DNA from 2 places in the Exiguobacterium sp. BMC-KP genome. Region 2 is predicted to be linked to the other one. Evidence: predicted binding sites of a transcription regulator. Region 2 holds the regulator's gene; the other holds the start of a gene.
The links. The regulator LexA, encoded in region 2, represses DNA repair genes until DNA is damaged. The targets are predictions, from matches to a motif close to CGAACATATGTTCG.
Positions count from the first base shown of each region.

Region 1: the regulator LexA is predicted to act here: its motif matches at 2,584-2,597, upstream of uvrB (excinuclease ABC subunit UvrB).

Region 1 covers NZ_LGIW01000015.1:1,780,011-1,790,042, forward strand. The annotation lists gene uvrA (excinuclease ABC subunit UvrA) at 1-562, opposite strand, end outside; gene uvrB (excinuclease ABC subunit UvrB) at 564-2,531, opposite strand; gene ADM98_RS15035 (PDZ domain-containing protein) at 2,736-3,899, opposite strand; gene ADM98_RS15040 (S41 family peptidase) at 3,922-5,346, opposite strand; gene ADM98_RS15045 (murein hydrolase activator EnvC family protein) at 5,441-6,823, opposite strand; gene ftsX (permease-like cell division protein FtsX) at 6,864-7,763, opposite strand; gene ftsE (cell division ATP-binding protein FtsE) at 7,753-8,439, opposite strand; gene cccB (cytochrome c551) at 8,634-9,008, opposite strand; gene ADM98_RS15065 (YitT family protein) at 9,124-9,993, opposite strand.
Region 2 covers NZ_LGIW01000015.1:432,422-442,453, reverse strand. The annotation lists gene ADM98_RS07755 (ABC transporter transmembrane domain-containing protein) at 1-277, opposite strand, end outside; gene ADM98_RS07750 (YneF family protein) at 397-627, opposite strand; gene tkt (transketolase) at 751-2,721, opposite strand; gene ADM98_RS07740 (DUF896 domain-containing protein) at 2,993-3,229, opposite strand; gene ADM98_RS07735 (YneB family resolvase-like protein) at 3,343-3,996, opposite strand; gene yneA (cell division suppressor protein YneA) at 4,042-4,329, opposite strand; gene lexA (transcriptional repressor LexA) at 4,541-5,155, shown strand; gene ADM98_RS07720 (metal-binding protein) at 5,187-5,657, shown strand; gene ADM98_RS07715 (MIP/aquaporin family protein) at 5,845-6,546, shown strand; gene glpK (glycerol kinase GlpK) at 6,590-8,092, shown strand; gene ADM98_RS07705 (hypothetical protein) at 8,150-8,488, shown strand; gene dhaM (dihydroxyacetone kinase phosphoryl donor subunit DhaM) at 8,577-8,945, opposite strand; gene dhaL (dihydroxyacetone kinase subunit DhaL) at 8,938-9,540, opposite strand; gene dhaK (dihydroxyacetone kinase subunit DhaK) at 9,565-10,032, opposite strand, start outside.

The DNA of each region.
Region 1 (10,032 bases), 1.3 Mb from region 2:
GTGTCTCTCCGTTGACGCGGACACGGACGAAACCTTCTTTCTTAAGATCGTCGAGGACTTTAACGTGCGTTCCTTTTCGTCCGGAGACGATCGGCGCGAGGATTTGCAGACGCGTCCGTTCTGGTTGTTCCATTACTTGGTCGACCATCTGACTGATTGTCTGACTCGAAATCTCGATTCCGTGATTCGGACAGATCGGTTTCCCGATCCGTGCGTACAATAGTCGAAGATAATCATAGATTTCCGTCACGGTTCCGACCGTTGATCGTGGGTTTTTACTCGTCGTTTTCTGGTCGATCGAGATCGCTGGACTTAATCCTTCAATCGTGTCGACATCTGGCTTATCCATCTGTCCGAGGAACTGACGGGCATAAGCCGATAAACTTTCGACATAACGACGCTGTCCTTCAGCGTAAATCGTATCAAAGGCAAGCGACGATTTCCCTGACCCGGACAGACCCGTCAAGACGACGAGTTGGTCACGGGGAATTTCGACATCGATGTTTTGTAGATTATTGACGCGAGCGCCTTTGATGATAATCTGATTCTTCTTTTCTCCCAACTTAGGCACCTGCTTTCAATTCTAATATGAGGTCGCGGAGCTCGGCAGCTCGTTCGAACTGCATGTCCTTCGCCGCTTGACGCATCTCTTGGTCGAGCTGTTCGAGTAACGTTTCGCGCTCCGGTTTTTTGAGTTTGTTAAACTTCTCGAGTTTTTCGACGGTATCGTCGCTCTCGATCGTCGTACTAATGACACCACGGACATCTTTTTTGATCGTCTGCGGCGTAATGCCATGCTCTTCGTTAAATGCCATCTGAATCGCGCGACGACGTTCTGTCTCATCGATTGCTCGTTGCATTGAATCAGTGACTTTATCAGCAAACAAGATGACATGACCTTCTGAGTTTCGTGCTGCCCGACCAATCGTCTGGATTAGTGAACGGTCTGACCGGAGGAAACCTTCTTTATCGGCATCAAGAATCGTTACGAGCGAAACTTCCGGAATATCAAGTCCTTCTCGAAGTAAGTTGATCCCGACGAGGACGTCGTACTTCCCGAGTCGTAAGTCACGAATGATTTCAATTCGTTCGAGTGTCTTGATCTCCGAGTGCATGTAGTTGACCTTGACCCCGTGTTCCTTCAAATAATCGGTCAAGTCTTCCGACATTTTCTTCGTCAATGTCGTAACGAGGACACGCTCGTTCTTCGCCACGCGATCGCGGATGTTGTCCATCAAATAATCGATTTGTCCGGTAATCGGATGAATCTCAATCGTCGGATCAACAAGACCCGTCGGACGGATGATTTGCTCAACCATCTCTTTTGAATGTTCGAGTTCATACGGTCCCGGTGTCGCCGAGATATAGATTGCCTGACTGACTTTTTCTTCGAACTCCTCGAACCGTAGCGGACGGTTGTCTTTTGCTGAAGGCAGACGGAAACCGTGATCGACAAGGACTTGTTTCCGCGCTTGGTCGCCATTGTACATCCCGCGAATTTGCGGCAGTGTCACGTGTGACTCGTCAGCAACGAGTAAGAAGTCTTTCGGGAAGTAATCGATCAACGTATACGGTGTTGCCCCTTCCGGCATCAAGTTCAAATGACGCGAGTAGTTCTCGATTCCTGAGCAATAGCCCATCTCACGCATCATCTCGAGGTCATAGTTCGTCCGTTGCTCGAGCCGTTGTGCTTCAAGTAATTGATTGTCTTCACGTAACTTCGCAAGCTGCACTTCAAGTTCCTTCTCGATGTTCGCGATTGCCTTCTGCAAACGGGTATCCCCCGTCACGAAGTGGGACGCCGGGAAGATTGAAATATGCTCACGGTCCGCGATGATTTCACCTGTTAACGGATCCATATCACGAATCCGCTCAATCTCGTCACCGAAGAATTCGATTCGTACACACTGCTCATCACGCGACGCCGGGAAGATCTCAACGACGTCTCCTCGGACGCGGAACCGTCCGCGCTGGAAGTCGATATCGTTTCGCTCATATTGAATGTCGATCAAGCGACGGAGCATCTCATTACGCCCCATCTCATTACCGACACGAAGTGACAAGACGTGGTTGTTGTATTCTTCCGGGTTACCGAGACCATAGATACACGAGACAGAGGCAACGATCAAGACGTCCTCCCGTTCGAACAAGGCGGACGTCGCCGAGTGACGCAACTTGTCAATTTCATCATTGATTGAGGAATCCTTCTCAATGAACGTATCGGTCGACGGGACATATGCTTCCGGTTGGTAATAATCATAAAAACTAACAAAGTACTCGACCGCGTTGTTCGGGAAAAATTCCTTGAACTCCGAGTAGAGTTGTCCCGCTAGTGTTTTGTTGTGGGCAAGGACAAGCGTCGGTTTCTTGATTTCCTTGATGACGTTCGACACTGTGAACGTCTTCCCTGTACCGGTCGCCCCAAGCAACGTCTGATGTCGTTCGCCTTGTTTTAGCCCAGTCACCAATTTTTCGATTGCCGTCGGCTGATCACCGCCTGGCTCAAATGGTGAAACGAGTTCAAAATCCATCGTTTGCTTCCCCCTCATCACGTAAAAAATCTATTTTTATTGTACCACTTTACGAACAAACATTCGATTATGAAGTGCTCCTTTTAGGAAGTTACCCTTTTTTTCGAAAATGCAAAAGTTTCTTTTTGCTTCGAGTGTTGCACATCGATTTTTCGTTTACAAAAAAATCCCTATCACGGATGTTCCGTGACAGGGATGTACTCTTTAATGTAAGGACCGAACCTTCGTCCGACCATGGGCCGGCTCGTTCACGAACAGGATACCGAGTTCATGATGGTCTTGTTCATAGAAGGCACGTTGCGCAAAACGGATGTCCCCGTTATGGTTCATGACTTCAAGACGCAGATACGGTTTGTGTTTTTGAATGGCTTCATAGAACGACGCTTCCGAGTCGACCTTCTCACCGTTGACTTTATAGATCGCTTCCCCCGGAATCAAGCCCATCTCGGCAGCCGGTTTATCGGGAAGTGTCCCGAGAATCACCGCACCACGCGTTCCATTAAGGAAGAGCGGTGTTTGTGCCCGGTTCAAACGTTTGACCCGTTGATGCAACAGAATATGCAGGACGAGCAACAAAATGATGCCGTACAGCCATTCAGCTTGTCCGGTGACGTATGCAAGAACCGTCAACAAGATTGCAACGAGACTCGTGATCAAACGTCCTTGGACGAGTGGACGCATCAACTCCTTCGGTAACTTACCGGTAAAGAGGAAGCTGAAGCCGATCGGTAACCACACAATGATTGGAACGAGTCCCGGGAAACTGTAACGTGGCCACCATGTCTCGAGTACGTCGCCCGGAACGAAGACGAGCAGTGGCAAGAGCCAAAGCTTATTTGCTGACAAGCCACCGATGAAGCGACCACGCTTCGAGACGACGAGTGACGGGGACAGGCGGCGTTGCCCACGCCACCAGACGAGGACAACTTCAGCGATGAGTGTTACCGTCGCAAGTAATAAAATCATCTTCGGATCGACTGCGCGAACTGAATCGAGACGCGAATCCATCACGAACCAGCCGGCAAGTCCAAGTAAGACGATTGGCCAAAGCGGTACGTTTAAGCGAACGATGCCGATTAACAATAGCACGCTTGAAAGTCCAAGTAACATCAGAGCGTATTGTGGTGTCACCGTTAATCCAAGCCATCCGCTGACGACGGATAAGATAAGACCAACGAGTAGCCCCGGTAAAAGTGTTTCGAGAACATCGCTTCGTTTTCCGTGTGTCCGGGAGCGGAACAGACCACGCTCCCGTTTGACACGCCGGATGCCGATGACCCAACTGACAAGGAGTGCTAACCACAAGGTCGGACTGGCGATGAGACTAATCGCGGTCCAACCAATTTCATCGAGTAATTCCACGCGCATTCAGACCTCTTTCCATTCCTTATTATTGAGCAGCGACCTCGAGTGCTTTTTTCCGCTGAACGTCATTCTTGTCATCCTCGAGTTTCTTCAGGAGACGTGTCTCCATCTCACCCGCCGTCTGCTGATCGATTTTTCCTGTGACATCAAGCTTCGCATCCTTTTGCAAGGCTTCAACGGCTTTCTTCATCGTGTCACCGAAATAGCCGTCCTGTCCTTTTGGCTCGTAACCGATTGCTTCAAGGACCAGGTGAGCGTTTTCGACCGATTTTCCATAATCACCGACTGCGAGTGACTTTTTGTCAGTCAAAATCTTCGTGACGTTAAAGTAAGCCGGTTGCTTGACTTCAATCGTCGGCTTGACCCCTTTTTTGTGGATCCAGTTGCCGTCCGGTGTTAGCCATTTGTTCGTCGTCAACTTCAAGTCGCTACCGTCCTTCAGGTCATAGGCACTTTGGACAATTCCTTTACCAAACGATTTTGTACCGACGACCTCAGCCCCAGCACCTTCTTTCAGACCAGCTGCTAAAATCTCAGACGCCGATGCCGATCCGCCGTCTTCGAGCACGACGATGTTATAAGGTTTCTTCTCGTCTGCCTTCCCGAATTCCTGCTGACGCTCTCCCTTATTGTTCTCTACTTGATAAATCGGAACATCCGTCGGGATGAACGATGCAATCATTTTCGAGACAGCCGTTAGTAGACCACCTGGGTTCCCTCGGACGTCGATGACGAGTCCATCAATATTCTGACTCTCGAGTTTCGCAAGACCCTTCTCAAACTCTTCTGCTGTCGGTTCCGAGAACTGTGTCACTTGCAAGACACCGATCTTCTTCCCGTTGACGTCTTCCGTCGACGTATAGACCGTCTCAATCGGAATCGTATCCCGTTTGATCGTGATATCCATCGCGTCTTGACCACTGCGCTGAATCGTCAGGACGACGTTCGTCCCTTTTTCACCACGAATTTTTTTGACCGCTTGATCCGTCTTTTGACCTTTTGTCGACTTACCATCAATTTCTAAGATGACGTCGCCCGGTTTGATGCCCGCTTTTTCAGCGGGTGAGCCTTTGATTGGTGAGACGATGACGATCGACTCACCTTTTTGTTCAAGCGTTGCCCCAATCCCTTCAAACGAAGACGACAGATTCGTATTGAACGATGCCGTCTCTGACTCATCCATGTAGACCGAGTACGGGTCGTCGAGCACTTCCGCCATCCCGGATAACGCACCATCCAGCAGTTCTTTATCCGTCACGTCCTCTAGATAGTTCTGTTCGATCATTTGACGCACCTGATCGATTTTTTTCCAATCCCCCGTTGCATTCGAAGAAGACGATGATGTCGAGACGGAATCCGTTCCGCCTGCCGCCAACATCCCGACGGCACCTGCCCCTAAACCAAGCCCGAAGGTACTGACCGCGATGACTGCTGTTGTAGATTTTTTCACGCTTGATTCCCCACTTCCGTTAAAAAACGCATTATTTTTTTCAGTATAGCAAAAAAAGATAGGTTACCCTATCTTTTCGGTATTCTATGGGATGTTAAAAGATGTACGGTGCTGGGTCGACTGCATTCGGTTGACCGGCAGCCCACTCTCCTTTATGCAATTCGAAGTGCAGGTGAGGACCTGTCGACCAACCGGTGGAGCCAAGCGTCCCGACGGTTTGACCCGGCATGACCGTTTGACCCGTTTTTACATCGATTGACTCCAGATGCGCGTAAACGGTCGTGTAGACCTTGCCGTCAATCAAGTGTGTCACCATGACGACGTTGCCATACCCTGTCGCACTACCGGCACGGAGGACGATGCCACCGGCTGCGGCATGAATCGCTGTCCCTTTCGCATTGACGAGGTCAATCCCTTTATGGATTTCAGGTTTTCCGGTCAATGGATTGTTCCGTGGACCGAACGGTGATGAAACATATCCTTGCACTGGTAAATGAAACGGACGGCTCGACTCGACGTCTGTCGGTGTATTAGTTTTATCGGGTGTTTCGACTTTCGGAACGGATGGTTCTGCTTTTGGAACTTCCGTCTCCTGTTGTTTCGCTTCAGCAGCACGTGCGGCTTCTGCTTGTCGCTTAGCTTCCGCTACTCGCTTCGCTTCTGCTTGACGTGCTGCCTCGATTGCCCGCCGCTTTGCCTTTTCTTTTGCTTTTCGTTCTGCTTCTTTTAGAGCAGCCAATTCATTTTGAATCAATTGTCGCTGATCAGCGAGGATTTCTGACTCTTCGGCTTTTGAGAACTGCTCTTGTTGCAACGCTTTTACTTTCGTATTCAACTGCACGACCAGCTTCCGCTTCAAATCTGATTCCGCAATGATTTGCGTCTGAAGGACAAGTAATTTCCGTTGCTCTCGTTTTAGACTCTCGAGCAACAGGGCTTGATCCGACCTTTGTTCATTCAGCTGAGTGACGTTCGTTTTATAAGCTTGTAGAACATCATCATCTTGTTTGATGATCTCACTGACCGTGCTAAAGCGCGAAATCAAATCACCGAAATCCTTTGCGTCGAGCAAGACTTCGATATAGGTGACGTCCCCTTTTTGCTGGACGGCACGTAAGCGACTGCCAAGTAGATCTTCTTGCTGATGCAGTTCTTTCAGCGTCTCGGAGATTGCTTCTTCCGTTAGACGCAATTGTTCCTTAGATGCAGCAACAGCCGCTTGTTGATCGGCTATCTTACGCGCTAAATCATCCAAACGGCTGTTGACTTCATCCAGTTGCGCACGGGCTTCCTTGCGCTGCTGTTTCGTCAAGATCAACTTCTCTGATGTCTGATTCTGTGATCGTTCCGTCTCTTTTAGACGGCTTTCGACCTCCTGTTGTTCCTTCAACAAATCTTCTTTCGACGTGGCATGAACGGACACGCTAGTTCCAATCAAAGCTAGGCTCAGGACGACAGAATAGAATCGGACTTTCATGAGAAGCATCTCTCCTCTATTTTATTTTTGAGTGAATCAATTAAATCTTCAAGAAACGACCAAGTGATGTTGTCGATCCCCAGACACCGATGAATGCACCGAGACCGAGTAAGATTGAGACGACCTCTAGTGATAATTGACCTGGCGGAATCAGTGAGAAGATTCCTTCGTTAATCGTTAACAGCTGAGGCTGAATCGCATTATACGAGGCTTCGTAACCAAAGTAGACAACGACAATCGGGATGATGGCACCTAATATACCCATCAACAACCCTTCAACGAAGAACGGTGCACGAATAAATCCGTTTTTCGCTCCAACGAGACGCATGATCTCGATTTCCCGGCGACGGGAGAAGATCGTGACTTTAATCGTATTCGAAATGAGGAACATCGCCATGAACGTCAAGCCGACAATCAGGATAATTCCACCGATCCGAACTCCTTCAAGGAAGTTAAACATCTTTTTAACATAGTCCTTACCATATTCGACACTATCTATATTTTCCATTTTATTGATGGAATTTGCAAGTGTTTCTGTCTCTTTTGGTGAGGTAGCTTTGACGATGTATCGGTCGTGAAGCGGGTTATCTTTTTCAACGGACCGGTACGCTTGTGAACCTTCGCCAAGTTGCTCCTTGAAGCGGTCCAGTTCTTCTTCTTTCGAACTATAACGAACAGAGGCGACTCCCGGTAATTGCTTCAGTGAATCGCCGACTGAATCAATTTTTGCCTGATCGGCTTCCCGTTCGACGAACACTTGGATTTCGACGTCTTTTTCGACGTTATCAGAAATCTTATTGACGTTGAACATAAGCATTGCGAATATTCCTACGAGAAGTAGTGTAACGGTAACGGCACTGACAGAAGCGAATGTCATCCAGCCGTTCCGGACGAGACCTTTTGCCCCTTCCCGTAAATGACGGAATCCATTAAACTTCATAGCCGTACATTCCTTTCTCTTCGTCTCGGACGATTTTTCCACCATCAATCGCTAAGACACGATGACGCATCTTGTTAACGATATCCCGGTTGTGTGTCGCCATTACGACCGTTGTCCCACGGCGATAAATTTCTTCGAACACTTCCATGATCTCCCATGCTGTATCCGGATCTAAGTTCCCAGTCGGCTCATCCGCGATGACGAGTGACGGGCGGTTGACGATGGCTCTCGCGATCGAGATCCGTTGTTGTTCGCCCCCAGATAGTTCATCCGGATAGTTCCGTTCCTTATGCTTAAGCTTCACGAGATCGAGTACCTCAAGCACTTTTTGGCGGATTTGTGATTTGTCTTCTCCTACGACTTCTAGTGCGAAGGCGACATTTTCATAAACCGTCAATGACGGCAATAATTTAAAATCTTGGAAGATGACGCCGATTTGGCGACGGAGTTCTGGAATCTGACGGTTCTTCAGTTTCCCCACTTCAATTCCTTTAAATAAAAATGAACCGCTCGTTGGTTTCTCTTCGCGGTACATCATTTTCATGAATGTTGACTTACCCGCACCCGACGGACCGACGATATAGACGAATTCGCCTTGATCAATCGTCAAATCGACCTCACGCAGTGCCGTGACGCCGTTCGGATAAATCTTACTGATTCGTTGCATCTTGATCACGTACTTCACATCCTTACTGGTTTACTGATGCTGAATCGATAGGTCTAAAAACCTACCGAACACCATTATAACAGGGACAAAATTGAACGCACATTACAATCAAATGTCATTTCAGGCGATTATACCATAAAAAAGAGGCACGGATGACGAACACATGTCGTGTCTGTCATCTCGTACCCCATCATATCCCATAATCATTTTTTAGCGGCGAGCCAGTCGGCAACAGCCACGATTTCTTTATCATCTTTCAGGATTCCAGCAGGCATTTGCCCTTTCCCGTTTTTGATGATTTTCTGAATTTCTTCTGAAGAATATTTCGAGCCGACCTTCGTTAGGTTCGGACCGACGTTCCCTTCAAGGTTGTTCCCGTGACACGAAGCACAGTTGTTCGCAAAGATTTTTTCCGCGTCGACTGCTGATTCTGTCTTCGACGAATCATCTTTCATCGTAGATTCTTCTTTTGTCCCTGACGACGAGTCGTCTGAACTTGAATCATCACTACCGCCACATGCTGCGAGCGCGAGCGTCGTCCCTAGACCTAATGCTAGTAATAAGTTTTTCAGCTTCATCCGGATTTCCCCCTCTTATAAGTATCTACATAAACACTTCTGACCTAGTTAAAGTATAACCGTTATCTAGAGGAGTTAAGCCTAATTTCACAAAAACTTCACGTTTTAAGAACAATTACGGCACATTGCGATAGCGTTTATCGTCTGTAAAGCCGAGTCCAAGGACCTCATGGGCTTCACTGACGACGAGGAACGCCGACGGATCGATGTGTTTGACGATCTCTTTGAGCGTCGTGATTTCCCCTTGACGAACGACAACCATTAGCATTGGTTTGCGCGTCCGCGTGAATGCGCCTGCTGCTTCGATCTCGGTCGCGCCACGATCGAGCGTCTCAAAGATCTCCTTCACTAACGCTTCCCGTTGATCGGAGATGATATAGGCAAGCTTGTCGTTTGTGATCCCGAGCTGGACGACGTCAATCATCTTGATCGTGATAAATAAAGCAACAAGAGCATACAAGCCGATCTCAAGCGAGAAGATCGTCGCCGCACTGATGACGATCGTTCCGTCAAGCAAAGCAATACACAGATGGAGCGGCAACTTCGTGAAACGATGCAGGATTTGCGCGATCAAATCCATCCCACCGGTCGAAGCGCGACCACGGAAGATCAGACCCAGTCCGATTCCGACACCGGCACCGCCGAAAATCGCAGCAAGCATCGGATTCGTCGTCGCAGCCGGAACGTCGAACCGTTCATACACGAGGATGACGACCGGTAAGAAGATCGAACCGACGAGTGATTTGACACCAAAGCCCATCCCGAGGATCATCCAGCCGATTGCCAGCAAAACAACGTTTGCGACGAGCTGGAATAACCCGGGTGAGATGCCAAACAGATCGTTTAAGACGATCGATAACCCACTGACGCCTCCTGAGGCGAGTTGATTTGGTGCTAAAAATAAACTAAAGGCACTTGCGACGAACAAGGACCCGATTAACAAATACGCATAATCGCGCACGACTTCCTGACGTGTCGATGTCATGACATTCCATTTCCCCTTATCGATTGATTCTCGTGTTTC
Region 2 (10,032 bases):
GCAACAATCGACCGAGACGAATCGAGGCACCGAAGATATGAAAACGCCAAAAATAACGAATGAAATACGTCGCGACTCCGATAAGCAACAATGTACCTGCTAGACGAATCAAATCATTCTTCGTCAAGCTCCCTTCACTCAGACCATTGACTGTAGTCCCGATGACTTTCGGTGGAATCAGTTCTAACCCTGCCACAAAAATCAAACAGATGACCCCAAGACTATACGCTTTCCATTCTCGTCGGAAAAACCAACCGAGTTTCCTGAAGACTCCCATTCAAGTCTCCCCCCTTTTTAAATCCTATGATTATTTGAAATAGTCTCACATTTTAGATTAGTTCTCTTTCTAAAAAATAGCAAACAAAAAGGAGACCATTTGGTCCCCTTTCATACAGCTTATTTTTTAGGTGATTTCATTGAACCACTCATTGAACGCATCACTTGGTTGACTTTCTTTTGTGATGGCTTTTGACCCATTTGCATCATCAATGTCTTAATCATATCTTCGTTGATTGGTGGGTTTTGCTCCAAGTAGTTCATCATGTATCGACGAGCGATATAGAAACCAAGGGCGACACCTGCTACCAAGCAAAGAAGGGCAATTAAAATCCAAATCCATGTAGCCAAGTTGCTTCCTCCTCTAACTTAAAACGTCGCTTTTTACTATACTATAATTCCAATTGTTTGCATAGATGATAATAGATGAAAAACGAGCCCGACGTAAGAACGGACCCGTTTTTCCAGAAATGATTATCCGAGTTGCTTGACTGTCGCTAAAACGTTCTCAACAGACATACCGTATTCTTTCAAGAGGAAGTCTCCAGGAGCAGATGCGCCGAAACGATCGATTCCGATAACTTGTCCTTCTGTTCCTACATATTTGTACCAACCGAGTGAAGCACCTGCTTCGATCGCTACACGTTTCGTGATGTGTTTTGGAAGAACCGATTCTTTGTACTCTGCTGATTGTGCTTCGAATACTTCCCATGATGGAAGAGAAACGACAGCTGCTGATTCACCAAGTTCTTTTTGCGCTTCGACAAGAAGGTGAACTTCTGAACCTGTACCGAGTAAGAGTGTATCGGCTTTCGTGACGTCACCAGCGATGACATAACCACCTTTTTCAGCGCCTTCTGTCGTCGTACCTTCAAGTTCAGGAAGACCCTGACGAGTCAAGACGAGAAGTGTCGGTTTGTCTTTTGCTTGAACCGCTGTTTTCCATGCTGCGATTGTCTCTTTTCCGTCTGCTGGACGGTAGATCGTGACGTTCGGCATTGCACGGAAGCTCATCAAGTGTTCGACTGGCTCGTGTGTTGGACCATCTTCACCGACAGCAATCGAGTCATGCGTCAAGACGAAGATTGATGGAAGACCCATTAATGCAGCGAGACGGACCGCTGGACGAAGGTAATCCGAGAAGACGAAGAATGTCGCACCGTAAGGAATGACGCCACCGTGAAGTGCCATACCGTTGACAGCTGCTGCCATTGCGAATTCACGTACACCGAACCAGATGTTGCGACCACTTGGGTCGATATCGAAGTCTGCTTCGCCTTTGAGCATCGTGTTGTTTGATCCCGCAAGGTCAGCTGAACCACCGAACAATGTCGGAACGTTCTTCGCAAGGCCATTCAAGACTTCACCGCTCGTTTGACGCGTTGCTTTTTTCGACGACAAGTCGTATGTCGGAAGGTCTGCTTCCCAGTTGCTTGGCAATTCGTTTGCGATCGCGCGAACGAGTTCAGCATGCAATTCTGGGTGAGCTGCTTCGTATTGTTTCATCGTCTCGTTCCATGCGTCTTCTGCAGAAGCACCACGTTGAACGATGCGCTCGTCAAACAATGATTTGACTTCTTCAGGGACGTAGAACTCTTCATGATCCCAAATGTAGCTAGCTTTCGTCAACTTGATTTCTGCCTCACCAAGTGGTGCACCGTGAGAAGCGGACTTCCCTGATTTGTTCGGTGAACCGAAGCCGATGACTGTCTTAACTTCGATCAATGTTGGTTTTGTCGTCTCTGCTTGTGCCGCCGCGATTGCTTTCGAAATCGAATCGATATCCGTTCCGTCTTCTACGCGAATGACTTGCCAGTTGTACGCTTCGAAGCGTTTCTGGACGTTTTCAGAGAATGATTTATCGAGATCTCCGTCAAGTGAGATATCGTTTGAATCGTACAATACGACCAATTTCCCAAGACCAAGGTGACCTGCAAGTGAAGCGGCTTCAGCTGAAACGCCTTCCATCAAGTCCCCGTCTCCACAAATTCCGTATGTGAAGTGATCAACGACGTTAAGGTCGTCACGGTTATATTTTGCTTCAAGATGACGCTCTGCCATTGCCATACCAACTGCCATCGCGATCCCTTGACCAAGTGGACCAGTCGTCGCATCTACACCAGCCGTGTGGCGATATTCTGGGTGACCTGGCGTTTTAGATCCCCATTGACGGAATGATTTTAGATCTTCCATTGATAGATCATATCCCGATAGGTGGAGGAGTGAGTAGAGAAGCATCGAACCGTGTCCGGCTGAAAGTACAAAACGGTCGCGGTTAAACCATTCTGGATTTTTAGGGTTGTGGTTCATATGATCCGCCCAAAGTGAGAATGCCATCGGCGCTGCTCCCATTGGCATACCTGGGTGACCCGAGTTCGCCTTTTGTACGGCATCAATCGATAAGGTACGAATCGTATTAATTGCTAATTGTTCTACTGTCGTCATGTTCGTCAAAACAATCATCCTCTCTCTTTTTCACAAATTCCTACTTATTTTAGCATACTCTCAAATGTGATACAACTTTTCTAAATAGTATGTCACATTAAAATGAATGCGCTATCTATAGCCGTTCTATCGACTCATACAGGATGTCTGAATCGATGAAAGCTCCCTATTAAGATGTATTGCTATCGTACAATGTTTCCTAATCCAAATACTCCATAAAAAAAGAGGGTCCGCTTGCGCGAGACCTCTCTTTTATAGAAGAAACAAACGATTATTGCTTGTTTCGTTCTTCTTCTTGTGCTTGTTTCAACTTCTCTGGTGTAACGTCTGTACCCTCTTCGTCGACGATCTTCATGCCCATGAGTTGATTTTTAAACGATCCACGGAACGCTGCGAGATAGGCCGCACGTAGTTCTTTTTGCTCTGCCGTTTCCGCTTCTGTTAATGGCTCGACTTTTGATTTATTCGCTAAAGCGTTGATTCGATCTAATTGTTCTTGTGATAACATGGAATCCCTCTTTCTGTACGACTCAAAATTGAGTTGTTCAATTGTATCCTTACTTTAAAAGAGCCCATAAAAAAAAGCAAGTTAACCGCGTCAGTCGACGGGTTACTTGCTTCTCATTCCGAGCTAGGTGTCAGTTCACGGTATTCGAGGTACCGACGATTGACGGTGGCTTTTGAAATATCATGCCCCATACCTCTTAAGGTGATTGCAATATCAGAGAACGTCAAACCAAGTTCTCGAAGACGAACGATTTCTTCGATTGGTACGTCTTTTCGACTACGTCCAGCGTTGTCTCCTTGGCGATTGAGATTACGTTCTGGTCGAAACCCTTGTTCCACAGCTCGGCGCATGCCACGAGCGATTTTTGCATTATGCAATTTGCGTTGATATTCTTCAACGAGTGAGACAATCTCAAGCACCATCGCCTCTGCATCAGCAAGCTGATATTCGCCATCGGAATCAAGCGTCATCAGTCGAACACCATGCTTTTTAAATGTATGCAAAATAGCAATTTTCGCATTCCCTCGCCCAATTCGTGTGTCATCCGTCACGAGAACCGCATCTATCGCATCACGTGTCACATGATCAAGAACAGTTAGCATCCCTTCACGATCAACATCGTATCCACTCTCTTTTTCAGAGACGACATCTACGACATCAAATCCTTTTTGAGATGCCACCTTCGAAAGTTCCATCCGTTGACGTTCAATCGAACTATCTTGTGCTTCTTTTTCAGTCGACACCCGACAATAAATCACGACCTTCATCGTACCTCACATCCCTGTTCGTTCTTTCACAACTTTTCCATTCTGTCATTGTTGTGCGATTGGTACAACGATTTTGCTTTTTGAGATGACATGTTTTGTCTCGACATCATTATTTTTGATCAACCAGTTGACATATTCTTCGTCTGACATTGAACCGTCGTTATAGACTTCAGCAATTTGTTCGACCGTAGCGTTCTCATCGACCGTTACGGACGCTGTCATCAGTTGCGCGACCTTTTCATCCGGACGTGGTATGAGTAAAAAAATCACGAAAGCAACACTTAAAGCATAGAAGAGAATAGAAAAAGCATGAGTACGAATCGTATGAATCATCATGAATCCCTCCAAATATGAAATGAATGAGTTAGAATAAATGTTCGCGGAACAATTGTTCGCATAACTCATAATAAACACAGAACCCGTGTTCGGTCAACACAAAATGTCGAACAATTGTTTGTACGCTCATTTGTTCTATGTTATAGTGAATCTAGAAACATATATTCTTACATTTCAAACTTCAATCCAGAAAGAGGTGGCAATTCGTATGCGGAAAATGTCTAAGCGCCAACAAGAGATTCTCGACTACATCGTCTCTGAAGTGAAACTGAAGGGGTATCCACCATCAGTTCGTGAAATCGGAGAAGCAGTCGGACTCGCGTCTAGCTCGACGGTACACGGTCATTTGGATCGACTCGAGAAACGGGGAATGATTCGCCGTGACCCGACGAAACCACGTGCGATTGAGATATTGCTTGATAAGCCTGAAGAAATCACGGAAGCCATCGTCCATGTTCCCGTCATTGGGAAAGTCACAGCTGGTCTTCCGATTACAGCGATTGAAAATATCGAAGAACAATTCCCGCTCCCTGCACATTATGTAGGTAACGAGACAGTCTTCATGTTAACGATCGATGGTGAATCGATGATTAATGCAGGTATTCTTGACGGCGATCGTGTCATCGTGCGCCAACAAAACACAGCAGAAAACGGAGAAATCGTCGTAGCTATGACCGAAGATAGCGAAGCGACGGTGAAACGGTTCTTCTTAGAAGATCAACAGGTACGTCTACAACCAGAAAATGACTCGATGGATCCGATGTATTTCGATAATGTCTCCATTCTTGGTAAGGTAATCGGCGTGTATCGGACGATTCATTGACGGAGGGACCAGTTACGACTGGTCTTTTTTCATGCCTTCAGGAAATGTACATGATACCGTCAATACCATCGCGCTGACGGGTTACGTTGCGTATTCGGTCGCAACGCAACAAACCGATTGGTTACCGACCGCCATTGGTATCGCTGTCGGTACACTTTGGCTGTCGCCCGACCTTGATTTAAAATCAGAACCGTATTATCGCTTTGGACCGTTTCGAGTCCTATGGATGCCTTATGTGAAAATCATGCCCCATCGCTCGATTTGGTCACATGGACTGATCATCGGAGATATCATCCGACTTCTATATAGTGCTGCTATTTTGATTCCACTACTATTTCTAAGTCTGTATTTTCAAATTCTTGATTCGGCAACGATTGATTCATGGTTCGCTTCTCTGCCTGCTTTTATCATCGGCATCATGGTAGCGAGTACGATTCATATCCTACTAGATTATTCCAGTAGCTGGTTTCGACCTAAAAAAAGAAAGAAGCGTCGCCGTTAACACCTCTTATTACCTGTTTACAGGTAGGAAGAGGTGTTTTCTTATCCATTTTACCGTATCTTTAAACATCAAAATAAAAAATTTCCATTCCTATATTTCAATTATTTGTATTGAAAACGTTCTCAATTCGGAGTAATTTAAAGTAGAAAGGCCATTATCTGCTTTAATCCAAAGGGAGGGTTTTTGCATGAATAACTTTGTACTAGAAATGATCGGTACGATGATCCTCATCCTACTCGGGGATGGTGTCGTCGCCGGTGTCGTCTTGAAAAAGACGAAATCGGAAAACAGTGGGTGGATCGTCATCACGTTCGCTTGGGGTCTTGCCGTCATGACAGCAGCATTCGTTGCTGCTGAGAGCGGAGCACACTTGAACCCCGCATTAACAATTGCACTTGCTTTGAACTCTGATTTACCGTGGGCAGACGTTCCGATCTACATTGCTGGACAACTTGTCGGAGCTTTCATCGGCGCCATTCTCGTTTGGCTTCATTACATGAAACATTTTGAAGCGACTGATGATCAAGCTGCAAAACTCGGTGTGTTTGCAACAGGCCCAGCGATTCGTCATACGCCATCGAACTTGATTTCTGAGATCATCGGGACATTCGTTCTTGTCTTCGGTATCTTGGCACTCGGTTTAACAACATTCGGTGACGGATTAAAACCACTCATCGTTGGTTTACTCGTCGTCGTTATCGGTCTATCACTCGGTGGTACAACAGGATACGCTATCAACCCGGCCCGTGACCTTGGACCGCGTATCGCACACGCCATCCTACCGATTCCAAACAAAGGTTCTTCTGACTGGGGATACTCATGGATTCCAGTTGTTGGTCCAATCATCGGTGGAGCAATTGCCGTGCTCATTTATCAATTGATTTACTAAGACCACATTCCACTAACACATAATGCTCAAGGGGGATTTCGAAATGGAAAACAAGTATATCCTAGCACTCGACCAAGGTACGACAAGCTCACGTGCGATCATCTTCGACCACGATGGGAAAATCGTCAACTCGGCACAACGGGAATTCAAACAATACTTCCCGCAACCAGGTTGGGTCGAGCATGATGCCAACGAAATCTGGGGGTCGATTCTTGCTGTCATGGCAGAAGCACTCGGAACTGCAGATATCAAACCTGAGCAAATCGCCGGAATCGGAATCACGAACCAACGTGAAACGACAGTTGTCTGGAATAAAGAAACAGGCAAACCAGTCTATCACGCACTCGTTTGGCAATCGCGTCAAACGTCTGGTATTTGTGACGACTTAAAAGAACAAGGTTTGAACCAGAAGTTCCGTGATAAAACAGGACTCCTGATTGATGCCTACTTCTCCGGCACAAAAGTTAAATGGATCCTTGACAATGTCGAAGGTGCACGTGAGCAAGCAGAAAATGGTGAATTACTCTTCGGTACGATTGATACGTGGCTCGTATGGAAACTGTCTGGTGGAAAAACACACATTACAGACTATACGAATGCTTCACGGACGTTGATGTACAACATCTACGAACAAAAATGGGATGAAGAGTTACTCGATATTCTCGGTGTTCCGGCTTCAATGTTGCCAGAAGTTCGTCAGTCGAGTGAAGTTTATGACAAAACGGTACCGTATCACTTCTTCGGTTACGAAGTGCCGATTGCTGGTATTGCTGGTGACCAACAAGCAGCACTCTTCGGTCAAACGTGCTTCGAAGCCGGTGAAGGAAAAAACACATACGGAACAGGTTGCTTCATGCTCATGAACACGGGTGAAAAAGCCGTTTCTTCTGATCATGGCCTTTTGACAACAATCGCTTGGGGTGTTGATGGGAAAGTTGAATATGCGCTTGAAGGTTCGATCTTCGTCGCTGGTTCTGCAATCCAGTGGCTCCGTGACGGTCTACGCATGCTAAAACATGCGAAAGACTCAGAAGGTTACGCAGCGAAAGTCGACTCAACAGATGGCGTTTACGTCGTTCCTGCCTTCGTTGGTCTTGGCGCACCATACTGGGATTCAGATGTTCGTGGTGCGATCTTCGGCTTAACACGCGGAACGGATAAAGAACATTTCGTTCGCGCAACGCTTGAGTCACTTGCATACCAAACACGCGACGTCTTGACAGCAATGGAACAAGATTCTGGTATCGAACTGAAGACACTTCGTGTCGACGGTGGTGCTGTAGCGAATAACTTCTTGATGCAGTTCCAATCGGACATCCTCGGCGTTCCTGTCGATCGTCCGCAAATCAACGAAACGACAGCACTCGGTGCAGCATATCTTGCTGGATTAGCCGTTGGTTACTGGAAAGATAAAGCGGAAATCAAGCAACAATGGAAGCTCGATCACCAGTTCAAACCAGAGATGAAAGAAGACGATCGTGAACAACGCTATGCTGGATGGCAAAAAGCAGTTGAAGCGACAATGGTCTTCAAACCATCGAAATAAAACAATTAACCCGGTCCCTTTTGCAGAGGGACCGGGTTTTTGATATCTTGTAGAAAATTGAGCGAGAGGTGTATCATGCATTCTACTTATTCTGATCAACAGTTAAAAGAACACATTCAGTTTGCGCTTGATGGCAACATCACGCATGAAGAACTAGCAGATTGGTGTTATCGCTATATGACAGACGTGTACCACAACGATCATTACTATATCGCAACCGACGGACGTGGGAGCTATCCGTTAGGTAAGCAAGCGGCTGAAGTAGTAAACGATATCGATGCACAATGGGATCTTTATCTTGCTAACAGTTATTCTCTAAATGAATTACAGACCATTGATTTAGCTACAATTTGTTTGCCTAGAGAGTGGTTAGAAAAATGGCTCCAGTCGTTTTGATTCATGAAACACTCATCTACGTTTTAATACAAATAAAAGTAATTGAAATAAAATCCCCATCGCCTACTTGCAAAGGGGATTTTATTACTTATTTGCTAAACTCTTTTTTCAGCCCGTCTTCAATCTCGTCAACGGATTTGGACTGACCGCTTAGGACTGCCGCTAAAAACGCACCTTCGACGAGCGGTGCGTCGATAAACCGAATCGTCCGTTCCCCACTGTATAATTCAAGGGCTAGTTCCGTATTCATCGTCGCAGAACCGATATCCGTTAAGACGACTCCATCGTCGTCTAACGTATTCAGTGTCTCTTCGATGCGAGTAGCGTCCGTTCCAATACTACCATCCTCAAGACCTGCTGCGAGCAAGACCGGAGTATCCGGTGCCATTTCTGCTAACAGTTCCTTTAATCCCGTCGCGAGTTTTTCACTATGGGAAACAAGTACAAGATTAACCATGGAGCACCTCCGCGATTTCGCTTAGTAACAGAGCACTTGATAGACTGCCTGGGTCCTGAACACCTTCCGTCGCTTCACCGAAGTACGACGCGCGACCTTTCGTTGCGACACGTGCTTTTGTATCAGCAAGCGCTTGGTCGATTGCTGCTTTCAAGTCCCCTTCTTGCGAAAGTGCTTCTTGGAATGGCGTCCAAATGTCAACCATCGTTTTTTGACCGAATTCTGATTTCCCGCGCGATTTAATGCCTTCAGTCGCCTCGTGGAAAGCATCGGCAAGCTCTGTTCCTTCGATTTCTGTTTTTCCTTTAAATGCACCGGCAAACTTAACGAATGCTGTTCCATATAAAGGGCCGGATGCTCCACCGACTGTTTTGATCAGCGTCATTCCGACTTCCTTGGATAATGCGCCTAAATCTTCGTACTCTCCATGTTCCTCAAGCGTCTTTTGAACGGCTTGGAACCCTCGTGACATATTAATTCCGTGATCCCCATCGCCGATTTCTCGGTCAAGATCCGTCAATTCATCCTTGTGCTGTTCAATCTGTTCTGCTGCTTTAATAAGTGCGCTTCGCAACTGTTCCGTCGTCAACTTCATCTTAGTACACCCCGTTTATCTAAATTAGAATCCAATCGCTTTCGTTTCTGCGTCGAGATAGCCAAGCAGTTCATCATCCACTGGTAGAAGCGTAATCGAGAAACCGTGCATCTCGAGCGACGTCATATAGTTTCCGACGAACGAACGGGCAATCTCGTAACCATGCGCCTGAAGTTCTTCTGCGACGTATTTATACGTGATATACAGCTCGGATTCTGGCGTTCCGCCCATCCCGTTCACCATGACCGCAACTTTTTTATCTGGCACTTCTTTCGTCAGACGATCGAGCAACTCTTTGACGATTGCATCAACGGAAGCGACCGCTTTTCGTTCGAGTCCTTTTTCGCCATGAATCCCGATTCCAATCTCCATCTCGTCATCATGAAGTTCAAACCCTGGTTTCCCGCTCTCTGGCATATAGCATGGCGAGAGCGCCATTCCGATTGAGCGAACGCCATGAATGACCTTTTCAGCGACTGCTTTGACTTCACT